Regions from separate parts of the Streptomyces sp. NPDC036764 genome, predicted to be linked through region 3. Evidence: riboswitches for the same ligand, from Rfam matches in the RefSeq annotation. Region 3 holds a riboswitch; each other region holds the start of a gene.
The links. Region 3 has a riboswitch for cobalamin ahead of ACZ69Q_RS02985 (hypothetical protein). Riboswitches for the same ligand answer to the same signal wherever they lie in the genome.
Positions count from the first base shown of each region.

Region 1: another riboswitch for cobalamin. It lies ahead of ACZ69Q_RS21900 (ribonucleoside-diphosphate reductase subunit alpha); the one in region 3 lies ahead of ACZ69Q_RS02985 (hypothetical protein).
Region 2: another riboswitch for cobalamin. It lies ahead of ACZ69Q_RS23115 (cobalamin biosynthesis protein); the one in region 3 lies ahead of ACZ69Q_RS02985 (hypothetical protein).

Region 1 covers NZ_JBVJPT010000005.1:263,170-267,807, reverse strand. Annotated here, with positions in the region: gene ACZ69Q_RS21905 (ribonucleotide-diphosphate reductase subunit beta) at 1-141, opposite strand, end outside; gene ACZ69Q_RS21900 (ribonucleoside-diphosphate reductase subunit alpha) at 141-2,522, opposite strand; cobalamin riboswitch at 2,647-2,783, opposite strand; gene ACZ69Q_RS21895 (GNAT family N-acetyltransferase) at 2,836-3,342, opposite strand; gene ACZ69Q_RS21890 (NACHT domain-containing protein) at 3,498-4,638, shown strand, end outside.
Region 2 covers NZ_JBVJPT010000006.1:65,561-70,198, reverse strand. Annotated here, with positions in the region: gene ACZ69Q_RS23120 (cobyric acid synthase) at 1-950, opposite strand, end outside; gene ACZ69Q_RS23115 (cobalamin biosynthesis protein) at 947-1,888, opposite strand; cobalamin riboswitch at 1,991-2,130, opposite strand; gene ACZ69Q_RS23110 (CU044_2847 family protein) at 2,360-2,749, shown strand; gene ACZ69Q_RS23105 (nSTAND1 domain-containing NTPase) at 2,793-4,638, shown strand, end outside.
Region 3 covers NZ_JBVJPT010000001.1:699,796-704,433, forward strand. Annotated here, with positions in the region: gene ACZ69Q_RS02980 (short-chain fatty acyl-CoA regulator family protein) at 161-1,597, shown strand; cobalamin riboswitch at 1,626-1,804, shown strand; gene ACZ69Q_RS02985 (hypothetical protein) at 1,980-2,291, shown strand; gene ACZ69Q_RS02990 (PP2C family protein-serine/threonine phosphatase) at 2,491-3,831, shown strand; gene ACZ69Q_RS02995 (PRC-barrel domain containing protein) at 4,135-4,488, shown strand.

The DNA of each region.
Region 1 (4,638 bases), on a different contig from region 3:
GACGTCCGAGTGGAGGTCGACCTCCTCCACGGTCCAGGTGTTCTTGATGGCGTCCCGGTAGCGCTCGTAGAAGTCCGGGTAGCGCATGGGGCGCAGAGTCAGCTCGAAGCCGGGGTCGAGAAGGTTCTGGTTACTGGGCATTACTGGCAGGCCTCGCAGGACTCGGGGTTTTCCAGGGAGCAGGCGACGGCGTCGGGCTCGGCGACCTGCTGGACGGGGATGGTCTTCTCGGGCTGGGCGGCCTGACCCTGGGCGGCGCGGGCGATACGGGTCGCCGGGCGCGAGCGCAGGTAGTACGTCGTCTTCAGGCCCGACTTCCAGGCGTACGCGTACATCGAGGAGAGCTTGCCGATGGTCGGCGTCTCCAGGAAGAGGTTCAGGGACTGTGCCTGGTCGAGGTACGGGGTCCGGGCCGCCGCCATGTCGATCAGGCCGCGCTGCGGGATCTCCCACGCCGTGCGGTACAGCGCCCGTACGTCCGCCGGGATCCAGGCGAAGTCCTGCACCGAGCCGTTGGCATCACGCAGCGCCTCGCGGGTGCGGGCGTCCCAGACACCCAGCGCCTTCAGCTCGTCGACCAGGTACGAGTTGACCTGGAGGAACTCGCCGGAGAGCGTCTCGCGCTTGAACAGGTTGGACACCTGCGGCTCGATGCACTCGTAGACACCGGCGATGGACGCGATGGTGGCGGTGGGCGCGATGGCCAGCAGCAGCGAGTTGCGCATGCCGGTCGCGGCGATCCGCTCGCGCAGCGCGGCCCAGCGCTGCGGCCAGGCCGGCTCGACACCGTAGTGGTCGGGGTGCAGCACACCCTGGGCGGTACGGGTCTTCTCCCAGGCCGGCAGCGGGCCGTTGCGCTCGGCGAGGTCGGCGGACGCCTCGTACGCGGCGAGCATGATGCGCTCGGCGATGCGCGTGGAGAGCTGTTTCGCCTCGGCCGAGTCGAAGGGCAGCCGCAGTTTGAAGAAGACGTCCTGGAGGCCCATCGCGCCCAGGCCCACCGGCCGCCACTTGGCGTTGGACCGGCCCGCCTGCTCGGTCGGGTAGAAGTTGATGTCGACGACGCGGTCGAGGAAGGTGACGGCCGTGCGGACCGTCTCGTCCAGGCGCTCCCAGTCGATCTCCCCGTCGCTCACGAACGCGCCGAGGTTGACCGAACCCAGGTTGCAGACCGCCGTCTCCCCGTCGTCGGTGACCTCCAGGATCTCCGTGCAGAGGTTGGAGGAGTGGACGACATGGCCCGGCAGGGCCGTCTGGTTGGCGGTGCGGTTGGCGGCGTCCTTGAAGGTCATCCAGCCGTTGCCGGTCTGCGCGAGGGTGCGCATCATGCGGCCGTACAGATCGCGGGCCGGGATGGTCTTGCGCGCCAGACCCCGCTCCTCGGCCTTGCGGTAGGCCGCGTCGAACTCCTCGCCCCACAGGTCGACGAGCTCGGGGACGTCGGCGGGCGAGAACAGGGACCACTGGCCGTCGGCGTTGACCCGGCGCATGAACTCGTCCGGGATCCAGTGCGCGAGGTTCAGGTTGTGCGTACGGCGGGCGTCCTCACCGGTGTTGTCCCGCAGCTCCAGGAACTCCTCGATGTCGGAGTGCCAGGTCTCCAGGTAGACCGCGGCCGCGCCCTTGCGCCGGCCGCCCTGGTTCACGGCGGCGACCGAGGCGTCCAGGGTCTTCAGGAACGGGACGATGCCGTTGGAGTGCCCGTTGGTGCCCCGGATCAGCGAACCCCGGGAGCGGATGCGGGAGTACGACAGGCCGATGCCGCCGGCGTGCTTCGAGAGGCGGGCGACCTGGTGGTAGCGGTCGTAGATGGAGTCGAGCTCGTCCTTGGGGGAGTCCAGGAGGTAGCAGGACGACATCTGGGGGTGCCGGGTACCGGAGTTGAAGAGGGTGGGGGAGGACGGCAGGTAGTCGAGGCGGCTCATCAGGCCGTAGAGCGCGGAGACCTCGTCGACGGAGCGGACGGTGTCGTCCTCGGCGAGACCGGCGGCGACGCGCAGCATGAAGTGCTGGGGCGTCTCGATCACCTTGCGGGTGATGGGGTGCCGCAGGAGGTAACGGCTGTGCAGGGTGCGCAGGCCGAAGTAGCCGAAGCGGTCGTCGGCGGCCGTGTCGACCAGCGCGTCGAGACGGGCCGCGTGGATGCGCGCGAACTCGGCCGTGCGGTCGGCGATGAGGCCCTCGCGGTGGCCGACCGCGACCGACTCGGTGAAGGACGTCACACCCTGCGAGGCTGCCTCGGCGGCGATGGAGATGGTCAGCAGCCGGGCGGCGAGCCTGCTGAAGGCGGGGTCCTCGGAGATGAGGCCGGCCGCCGCCTCGGTGGCCAGCTCGCGCAGCTCCGCCTCGTCGGCCCGGGCGGACCGGCCGCGCAGTGCGGCGGCGGCGACCCGGCCGGGGTCGGCGTCGGGGAGGTCGGCGGTCAGCTCGGTCAGGAGCCGCAGCAAAGCGGTTCCCGGGGCGTCCTCGTCGGTTTGGACCTGAGAGACGGCTGAGGCCGGTTCTGCTGGCGCGATGGTCACGTGGGGGCTCTCCCTCGCTCGGCACGGGGGCCTTGCGGAGGGCAGGGGGCAGCACACGAGCGCACGCGGCGTCGCGTCCACCGGCCCATTCCACGAGACCCGGACGTCGGGCGCACCGGCCGGTCGGCCGGGCGCGCTGTCGGCAGGTCCTCGGACTGACTCCTGTGCACGGTTCTGGGAACAGACATGCACAAGTACACCGTTGCGGGACAGTTCCGGATTCGCACCGGATTCCCCTGCGGCGACAGCGAGCATGAGCATACATCTTGTGCTCGCCCGCCACGCCACCCCCAGATGTTGTGTCGCGGTGGTTTCAGAGCGTCAACTCATAGGTGAGGAGAGTGATGTCGACGAGCTGCGGGATCGGATTCCAGTCCCGCTCGGGTGTGCGAACGAAGCCGAGCCGTTCGTAGATGCGGTGGGCGCCGTGCATGGTGCGCTGGGTCGACAGGACGATCCGTACGCAGCCCTCCGTGGCCCGGGCGCGGTCGACGCAGGCGCGCACGAGGGCCTCGCCGGCGCCGCGTCCCCGGGCCGCGCGGTCGACGGCGAGCATCCGGATCTCGGCCTCGCCGGGGCGCGCTATGTCGGCCATCGGGCCGCCGCCCGGCACGAAGGTCACCCCGCCCAGCAGCCGGCCGTCCACGACGGCCACCAGCACCTCGGCGGCGGCCGCGCGCTTGGCCACATCCCTGAGCTCGCCGAGGTACTCGTCGCTCTCGCCGAAGTCGAGGAGTCCGTCGTGGAGGTAGGCCCGGGCGGTGATCTCACCGAGCGCGTCGAACTCGCCGGGCGCCGCCGGCCGGATCGCGATGTCCATACGCCGAGTCTGCCGGACGGCCACGGCGGCGGGCCCGTGGATTTCCGCCGAGGGCCGCCGGGTTGCGGGGAGTTCAGGGAGTGCTTCCATGGAGATAGGTGTCGGCGCCTCGCGGTCGCTCCGTTTCGAGAGCCGTTCTCGGAAGGAGACGAACGATGACGAGGGTCGTCCGTCGCCCGCCCGGCAAGAAGCGGCCGCGTGACGCGCCGATGGCGACGCTGGCTCCGAGACGGGCGGGCAACTGGGTCAGACAGGGGGCCGTGGGCCACTGGCACCGGCTGACGATCCGCCTGGAGGCCCGCGGCGGCACCGCCCGCCCCAGGAAGTGGCGGCGCTGGTTCACCTACACCAATGTCACCCGGGCCATCTGGACGGTGGCCGCGCTGGCCGTGCTCGCGTGGGTGGTGGAGGGCCTGTACATCCTGCTCTCGGGCCACACGACCGGCTTCGAGAAGTGGCGGCAGGGCAACGACGGATTCGACACGGTCATGCGCTTCGTCGGCCCGGTGCTCGCCGCGTCGCTCGCCGCCGCGCTCTTCCTGTTCTGGTGGTACCGGTGGACCAAGCGGCGTTATCTCGCCAAGGCACGGGGCGACCCCCACCGGCTGGTGCTCACCGCCGGGCCGGACGCCGCCGAGATCGTGGGCCGGGAGGAGATCGCCCAGGTCATCGCCGAACGGCTGCGCGACCGGGACACGCGCCGGCCCTATCTGCTGGTCGGCGGCGTCGGTGTGGGCAAGACCGCCGTCCTGGTGCGGCTCACCGAACTGCTGGCGGAGCAGAACGCCGTACCCGTGCCTATCCGGCTGCGGGACGCGAACGGCACGACCGACCTGAACTTCGAACGCATGGCCAAGGCGCGCTTCACCGAGGAGGCCCCCCGGGGCATCCTCGCGCGCAGCAAGACCGAGCGGGTCTGGCAGCAACTGCTCGCCGACGACAAGCCGGTCGTCATCGCCGACGGACTGGAGGAGGCCCTCCTCGGCGACGGCCTCCAGCAGAACCGGGACAACATCATCCGGCGGGCCATCGAGCGTGCCTACGAGGAGAAGCTGCCCCTCGTCATCGCCTCCCGTCCGCACAGCCCGCTGGAGAGCACCCCGGCCGCGATCGTGGAGCTGGAGCCGCTCAGCGAGGAGGAGGCACTGCGGTTCGTCCAGGCACGCGTCCCGGAGACGGACGAACGCCGCGTGGACTGGATCGTGGAGACGGCGGAGGTGACCGAGTCGCCCGTCTACCTCCAGATCGCCCGCGAACTGCACCGCCATGGCGCCCTGGAGCACGACCGGCCGGACA
Region 2 (4,638 bases), on a different contig from region 3:
TCCAGGGCGCGGACGGTGCCCCGGGTGCCGGGGACCACCACCAGATCCGCGTCGGCCAGTTCCTCCGGCCGGTCCACGAACCGCACGACGACGCCCGGTTCTGCGGCGAGGGCGTCGACGTCGGTGAAGTTGGACATCAGCGGCACGGCGCACACCGCGACCCGCAGCACGTCCTCACCGACGGGGGAGGAGACCTGGGACTCCCGTACGGCGCCCCGCAGGGACACCCGCAGCCCGTCCTCCTCGTCGATGCCGAGCCCGTGCCGGAAGGGCAGGACGCCGTAGGTGTGCCGCCCGGTGAGGTCGTGCAGCATGTCGAGGCCGGGTTCGAGGAGCGAGACGTCGCCGCGGAACTTGTTGACGAGGAACCCGGCGATCAGCTCCTGGTCCTGACGGGACAGCAGCGCGACGGTCCCGAAGAAGGAGGCGAAGACGCCGCCGCGGTCGATGTCGCCGACGACGAGCACCGGGAGCCCGGCATTGCGGGCGATGCCCATGTTGACGATGTCGGTCCGCCGCAGATTGATCTCGGCCGGAGAGCCGGCCCCCTCACAGATCACCGCGTCATAGGTGCCCCGCAACTCGGCGAGGCACTCCAGCACGGTCCCGAGCAACTGCTGCTGCCGCCCGCCGTGGTACCCGCGCGCACTCAGCTCACCCACTGGCTTGCCCAGCAGCACGACCTGACTGCTCTGCTCACCACCCGGCTTGAGCAGCACGGGGTTCATCAGCGCGGTCGGCTCGACGCGGCACGCCTGCGCCTGCATGGCCTGCGCACGCCCGATCTCGGCGCCCTCGCGCGTCACGAACGAGTTCAGGGACATGTTCTGCGCCTTGAACGGCGCGACTTTCACCCCCTGCCGCACCAGCCACCGGCAGATCCCGGCGGTGACGACGCTCTTGCCGGCGTCGGAGGTGGTGCCGGCGACGAGAAGGCCACCGCCCGTCATGAGGTTCGCCCCTTCGCGATGCGGCGCGCGGCGACACAGACGCCGAGCGCCAGCCAACCGATGCGCTTGGACAGCCGTACGGCCCGTTCGATGTCGTGGGTGCCGACGGCCCGCCCGTTCTGGTTGAGCACGGGCCGGTGCTCGACCCGGCCGCCGTAGGAGAGGGTCCCGCCGAGCCGTACCCCGAGGGCCCCCGCGAACGAGGCCTCGACGGGCCCGGCGTTCGGGCTCGGGTGCGCGTCGGCGTCGGCACGCCAGGCCCGCAGCGCCCCTCGGGGATCGCTGCCGGCGACGGTGGCGAGTACGGCCGTCAGCCGCGCCCCCGGCCAGCCGGCCACGTCGTCGAGCCGCGCCGAGGCCCAGCCGTAGCGCCGGTACCTGGGTGACTTGTGCCCGACCATCGCGTCGAGCGTGTTCACGGCCCGGAAGCCGAGCAGTCCGGGCACGCCGCCGACGGCCCCCCACACCAGGGCCCCCACGACGGCGTCGGAGGTGTTCTCGGCGACGGACTCCACGACCGCCCGCGCGATCCCGTCCGCGTCCAGCGCCTGCGGATCCCGCCCGCACAGATGCGGCAGCCGCGCGCGTGCCCCCTCGACGTCCCCCGCCTCCAGGGCACGCCCGACGGCCCGGGCCTCCCGGGCGAGCGAGGTGCCCCCGACGACGGCCCAGGTGGCGGCGCCGGTCAGCGCGAGTGAGGCGGCCGGGGAGGTGCGGACGGCGCGGGCGGCGACGGCACCCAGCGCGACAGCGCCACCGGCGCACACGGCGGTGTGCACCGCGCCGCGTGCCCTGTCGTCGCGCCACAGCACCCGTTCCACGGCGGCCGCGGCCCGTCCGAACGCGGCGACCGGATGCCCCCGGCGGGGGTCGCCGAGCAGCAGATCACCGAGGAGCCCGGCGGCGGCGCCGTACGCGAAGACGCGATCGGCTCGCATCGGGGTCAGCCGACCGTGAGGTCAGACGAGGGTCTGCTACTGCGTGTCGATCGGCAGGCGGGCATCGCGTTGTGTCCTCACTCAGGGTGTCCACGCCCTGGTTCGACGAGACCGGCGGCGAGAGTTCCTGGCTCCCGGGGATTGCTACCCCGGTGACAGTGGCGGGACCGCGCCGGACTCACACCGGCTTCCTCTTCTGCCGCCGTACTTGGCCCCGGCAGTCCACCACGGGGTTCCGAGGGGCGTCAACTTGCCGTTGACCTGCGACGGAGGAGTGTGCGCAGGCCCATAGGAAGGAGTGTGTCCGGGCCCACTCGGATGGAGCGTGCCCCGAGCGGGGGCCGACCACTCCCTTCGGTGCCAACTCCGGTGCCTGGTCAGCGTGTTGATCGCTGTGACGTCTCGATCGCCGGCAGCTACCGTGTGGTCCCACCGGCTCCTTCCGTACCACAGGACAGGTCCAGCATTTCCATGACAGGCATCACCACGATCGAACTCGACGACGGCTCGTTGCTGCGCGTGGAGACCACTGCGCCCGGCCCGTCGCAATCCGCGCCCGCCAGGTCGTCCTCCACCGCGGACGACGCGTACGAGCCCATCGGCCGGCCACGCGTCGTGCAGAACGTCGGAGAAGCCGCCGACACCCTGCGCGAGGCCGTCGACCGAGTGCGCCCGGCCGTCCAGGACATCGTCGACTCGCTTCGCACCATGCCACGGCGTCCCGACCGGATCACTTTGGAGTTCGGCGTGAAGGTGACCGCCGAGGCCGGTGTGGTCGTGGCGAGAACCGCCGCCGAGGCGCACTTCACCGTGGGAGTGGAATGGGACGCCAGCGTGGGGGGCGCAGCCGATGCCACTTGACGCGTTACCGCTGCGTGCCCGGTACGAACGGGGCGCTGCCCGCGTGTTCGACTCCGAGGGAGTGGTCGCGGGCGCCGGGTTCCTGGTGGCCGATCGACTGGTGTGCACCTGCGCCCATGTGGTGCAGGAGGCGGACGGACGCCGGCCGCGACGACCGGTGACCGTGGACTTCCCGCTGCTGGCGGGAGCCGACCCCGGCCCGGGCGTCCCTGCCGAAGTGGTCTCCTGGCGGCCCGACGACGACATCGCCGTACTGCGGCTCTCCCGCGCGGTGGAGAACACGGAGCCGCTTCCGTTCGCGTACGAGGCGGGCGACGAGTGGGGCAGGCCGATACGCGCCTTCGGGTTCCCCGAGGACGCACCGCGCGGAGTGAACGCCACCGGCGTGCTGCGCGGCCGGCAGCGCGCCGATCGCCTCCAACTCGACCTGGCGGCGCAGGGGGTGGCCATCGGACGCGGCTTCAGCGGGGCCGCCGTGTGGGACGTGGAGCGCGACGCCGTGGTCGGGATGCTGATCACACGCGGCCGTCATGGCATCAGCAGCACCGCCTACCTGATACCGGCGGACCGGATCATCGACTCGGACGTGCCACAGCAGTGCCCGTTCCGCGGCCTGGACCGGTTCGAGGAGGAGGACTTCCGGTACTTCCACGGGCGCGAGAGCGAGGCACGCGAACTCGTCGACGCCCTCGGCTCCCGGCCCATGACCGTCCTCGTCGGCCCATCCGGCAGCGGTAAGTCCTCCCTGCTCAGAGCAGGGCTGCTGGCCGAACTGCGGCGCGCGGGGACGCCCACCGCGCTGCGCATACCGCAGCCCGCCGACTCGGCAGACGCCGCGGCCGAGGACGCGGACGCCTGGGTGGCCGAGGCCGTCACCGCCGCCTGGCAGGCCGCCGCTCCCGACGCCGCCGCCCGCCGGGACAGGTTCGACGCGGTGCGCGAGGCGTGCACCGGGCCGGAGAGCGAGCGGATCGCCCTGCGCGGCCGGCTCTGCGACGAAGTCGGTTCGCGTGGCGCCGTACTGCTCCTCGACCAGTTCGAGGAGTACGCCGCCGCCGTGCCGCACGGTGCGTTACGGGCCTACCGTGTGCTGTCGTCGCTGACGCAGGCTCCCGACCCCGCGCAGGGCGGCGGGCTGCGCGTGGTGCTGACCGCCCGGTCGGCCACGCTGGAGGTGCTCACCGCGGCCGACACGTCGGGCGGGCTGAGCCGCGCGGTGACGTTGCTCGCGCCGATGACCGTTCAGGCGCTGGCCCGCGCCGTGGAGGAACCGGTCAGGGCGGTTCCCGGGCTCCGCCTGGCCGACGGCCTGAGCCGGCGCCTCGTGGACGACGCCGTCGGCGAGCCGGGCTGCCTGCCCCTGCTGCAGTTCGCGCTCACCCAGTTGTGGCGGCGCCGCGAGGCCGGCACCCTCACCCACGCCGCCTACGACGACATCGGTGGCGTCGGCGGCGCGCTGGCCGCGTACGCCGACACCACGCTGGACGAGTGCCTCGCGGACACCGGCGTGGACGAGGACGCCGCCCGTCGGCTCTTGCAGCAACTGACCCGGCCGGACGGGCAGGGCGGGTTCATACGTCGTGCCGTACCGATCCACCGGCTGCCGCCCGGGCAGGCCGAGCTGGCACGCGCGTTGGCCGGACGCCGCCTCCTGGTCTGGGACGTCCGGGAACCCACCGGGGACCAGGACTCCCACGGCACCGTGCATGTGGTCCACGAGGCACTGCTCAAGGAGTGGCCGCGGGTGGCCGGCTGGCTGCGCGACGGCGCCGAGTTCCGCGAGTGGCAGGACCGGACGGAGCGGGACGCCGCCGAATGGGAGGCGCGGGGCAGACCCGCGGGCCTGCTGCCGCACGGAGTACGCCTGGCCCAGGGCCTGGAGTGGCTGC
Region 3 (4,638 bases):
GAAGACTCTGACACTGGCACCGAGTGCCATCAATGATGGACGTCTGCCAAGTTCTGCGAATCTTTTCGCCGCTGTTTGCCAAGCTTGCGAAGGCTGTGCGAGGTGGGCGTTCGCGTACGCTGACCGGGTCCCGAACCGTCTCGGACCTGGAGGTGCGCGGGTGAGCAAGACCTACGCGGGTGCGCGGCTGCGGCGGCTGCGTGAGGAACGCCGGATGAGCCAGGCGGAACTCGCCCGCGTCCTGGGCATCTCCCCGAGCTATCTGAACCAGATGGAGCACGACTCCCGCCCCCTCACCGTGCCCGTCCTGCTCCGGCTCACCGAGACGTTCGGCGTCGACCCGGGCTTCTTCTCCGAGCGCGACACCGCCCGGCTCGTGGCCGACCTGCGCGAGGCGCTCACGGGCGAGATCGCCGCCGCCCGGGTCTCCCCGACCGACCTCGCCGAACTGGCCTCACGCATGCCCGCGGTCGCGCAGGTCCTGCTCGACCTGGGCCGCCGCAACCAACTGCTGTCCGAACGGCTCGCGGGGGCCGACGGCCGCGACACCGGCGACTCGCCGCCCCGCTCGCCGCACGAGGAGATCCGCGACTTCTTCTACCGCCGCCAGAACTACCTCCACGACACCGACCTGGCGGCCGAGCAGCTCGCCGAGCGGATCGGCATCCGGCCCGGCGAGGTCCTCCGTGCCCTGACCCAACGCCTGACCGACGCCCACGGGATCCGCCTGGCCGACACCCCCGAAACCCCCGGCATCCGCCCGCCCACCGGCGCCGGCGACCGACTGCACCACTACGACGAGGCGACCCGCACCCTGCACCTGTCGACCCTCCTGCGCCCCGGCCAGCGCGCCTTCCGCATGGCGACCCAGCTCGCCCTGCTGGAGTACGCGGGCGAACTGGACCGGCAGGCCGCCGAGGACTTCCCGGCCGGCTCGCCCGCCCACACCCTGGCCCGCATCGGCGTCGCCAACTACTACGCCGCCGCGCTGGTGTTGCCGTACACCGCCTTCCACACGGCGGCCGAGGAGGTGCGCTACGACATCGAGCGGCTCACCGACCGCTACGGCCTCGGCTACGAGACCGTCTGCCACCGGCTCAGCACCCTCCAGCGCCCTCGCCTGCGGGGCGTGCCCTTCTCCTTCGTGCGGGTCGACCGGGCCGGCAACATGTCCAAACGGCAGTCCGCCACCGGGTTCCACTTCTCCCGGGCCGGCGGCACCTGCCCGCTGTGGAACGTCTACGAGGCGTTCGCCGCACCCGGCCGCATCCACGTCCAGGTCGCCGAAATGCCCGACGGGCAGCGGTACTTGTGGACCGCCCGCGCGGTCACCCGGCACCGCGGAGGCTGGGGCGAGCCCGGCAAGACGTACGCCATCGGGCTGGGCTGCGAGATCAGGCACGCCCACCGCCTCGTCTACTCCGACGGGCTCGACCTCACCAGCCCCTCCGCCGCCATCCCCATCGGCATGGGCTGCCGCGTCTGCGAACGCCTCGACTGCCCCCAGCGGGCCGCGCCGCCCCTCGGGCGGACCCTGCGCATCGACGAGAACACCAGCACCTTCGTGCCGTACCCGGTGACCGAGCGCACGACCTGAGAGGGGTACGGAGTTGGGGATACGGAGTTGATAGCCTCGGCGGGCCAGTCGAGCCACATCCGAGGCCAGGGAATCCGGTGCGAATCCGGAACTGACGCGCAGCGGTGAGGGGGACGGGCGGGGCACCGAACGCCACTGGGAGACCGGGAAGGCGGCCCCGACCGGACGAACCCGAGTCCGAAGACCTGCTGGCACCTCCACGCCGCCCGGCGAGGAGGACGTCCGTAGGCCGGGCTCCGCGTACGAGCCCCGACACCCGAGGCTGCCCGTGCTCCCCTCCCGCCCCGCGTCCGCGCCGACCGAACCCCCGGCACCCACCGCCGCATCACCCGCGCCGTGCCGCGTCGTCGTCTGCCGGGACTGCTGCTGCGGCACCCCGAAGGTGCCCGGGGTCGACCACGCGCAGCAGACCGCGCGCCTCGCCGAGAACGTGCCCGTGCGCGTCTCCGAATGCCTCGACGTGTGCGAACACGCCAACGTGATCGTCGTCCAGCCGTCCGCCGCCGCCCGCGCGTCCGGCGCCCGCCCCGTCTGGCTCGGCCTCGTCAACGATCCCGACGCCACCGAGGACATCATCACCTGGGTCCGGGCCGGCGGCCCCGGCGTGGCACCCTGCCCCGACGTGCTCGACCTCTACACCTTCACACCGCCCCGGCGGGCCGGAGACGCGGGAAGGGCGAAGCCCGAACAGTGAGTGCCGGCCGCCAGGCCGGACCGCTGAGTTGGTCTTTCGGCCTCCGTTGACTCCCTGACCAGCGCAGATGTGTCTTTCGGTGTCTGTGTCGCCTGACGGGGGACTACTGTGGCGATGCGTCAATTGAGTTGACGTCCGGCGGTCCGATCACCGTTGTGACTGCTGCCGGATCCTGGGCGCCGAAGGCAGGGGGTGCCGCATGCCGGAGGGCATGTTCGCCGGGGGCCTGCGAGACGACGGACTGCCGGCGGCCCTGTCGGATCCCCGACGGCTGGCCGCGGTGGCGGCAACGGGACTGATGGATACCGGACCCGAGGATGCCTTCGACGACCTGGCCCAACTCGCCGCGGCGGTCACCGGCTGCGGACGCGCCTTCATCACCCTGGTCGACGAACAGCGCTCGTTCTGGAAGTCCGCCATCGGAGTACCCGACAGGTCACTGGCCGAACGCCAGAGCCTGGTGGGCGAGACCTTCTGCTCCTTCCTCATCGGCCTGGCCGGGCAGCCCTTCATCGTCGAGGACGCCGCAGCCGACCCCCGCACCCACGAACATCCCTCCGTGGCGCCGACGAAGATCGGTGCCTGGGCCGGCTATCCCATCCTCAGCCCGGCCGGCGAGGTGCTGGGCGGTATGTGCGTGATCGACGACAACTCCCACGCCTGGCAGTCCGCGGAGCTGGGCACGCTGGCCGCCATGGCCCGCGCCGTCAGCAATGAGATCAACCTCCGTACCACCCTGACGACCGTGCAGGGGGCTCTCGCCGCAGCCCAGGACGCCCTGGAAATTTCCAGCAAGCTGGCGCGCAGCCTCCAGGACAGTCTCCTGCCCCCGGCACTGCCCAAGGTCCCCGCGCTGGAGACGGCGGCCTCGTACCTGCCCGCCGCGGGCGGCACCATGGTGGTCGGCGACTTCTACGACCTCTTTCACGCCAAGGGGCCGTGGTGGTGCACCGTCATGGGCGACGTATGCGGCAAAGGCACAGAAGCCGCCAAGGTCACCGCACTGGCCCGGTACACCCTGCGGGCCGAGGCCACCCAGCATCTCTCACCCGCCACCGTCCTGGGGCACCTCAACTCCGCCCTGCTCGACCAGCGCAAGGGTGAACGATTCCTGACCGCCGTCTACGCCACCTTCCGCGCCACCCCCGGCGGCATCGCGGGCCGCCTCTGTACGGCAGGCCACCTTCCGGCCCTGATCCGGCGCGCCGACGGCCGTGTCCGCGAAGTCGGCCGGCCCGGCAGCCTGCTGGGCGTCCTGCCCGACGTGCACCTCAGCGACGTCCGCTTCCGCCTCGCCGCCGGCGACACCCTGCTCCTCTACACCGACGGCGCCACCGAAGCCCGCGCCCGCCGCACCGCCGCCTCCGGCGAACGCCCCCTGTTCGGCGAGGACGCGCTGGCCGCCGCCCTCGCAGGCTGCCGTGACCTGGACGCTCAGGGCATCGTCACCCACCTCGGCGAACTGCTGGCCGAGTACAGCGGCGACTGGGCGAGCGACGACACCGCTCTGCTCGCCCTGCGAGTCCCACCACGGACCTGAACCGACATGCAGGGCGCCCACTGCGAGCGCGACAGTCCTGGCGGCGTCATTTCCGTGATTTTCATCGCCCCGGGGCACTCCTATTTCCAGCCGAATATCCAAGCGTAGTAACCAGGGCGGGCGCTGTCTGCGTATTTTCCGGCACAAGAATCAGAGAACCTGGCTTGATTGGGAGCGTGAAACCCCGAACGCAGGGCACCCGCAAACGGCAGCGGTCATGGAAAACGCTGTGTGCGCGTTTGGAAAAAGGAGGAACAGCGGGGACCCTGCTGTCCTCCGTTTACCGGAGGAGTTGTTTTTCGCGTGACTGAAAATGTGTGGAGTTACAAGCCGACGGCGGGGCTGACGGGCGCCGACCTCACCGGGTACAAGGTCGAGGCCACGGACGGCAGCATCGGCAAGGTCGACAAGCACTCCGACGAGGTCGGTGACGCCTACCTGGTGGTGGACACCGGTGTGTGGATCTTCGGCAAGGAGGTTCTGCTCCCGGCGAGCACGGTGGTCAGCATCGACCCGGAGGGGCAGAAGATCTTCGTCGACCGCACCAAGCAGCAGATCAAGGACGCTCCCGAGTTCGACCAGGACAAGCACCTCGGCGACCACCGTTACCGTGACGAGCTGGGCACGTACTACGGCACCATCGGCCCGCTCGCCTGATCCGACGCCTCTTCTGAGGAAAACAGCCCCGGGACTCTGCGAAGAGTCCCGGGGAACATCGGCTACGCAACGCCGCAGAACTGCTCCACGTCTGCGGCCGGCCCGGCAGAATGCCTTTCGAAATCCGGGCCGGACACGACGGCATTTCCT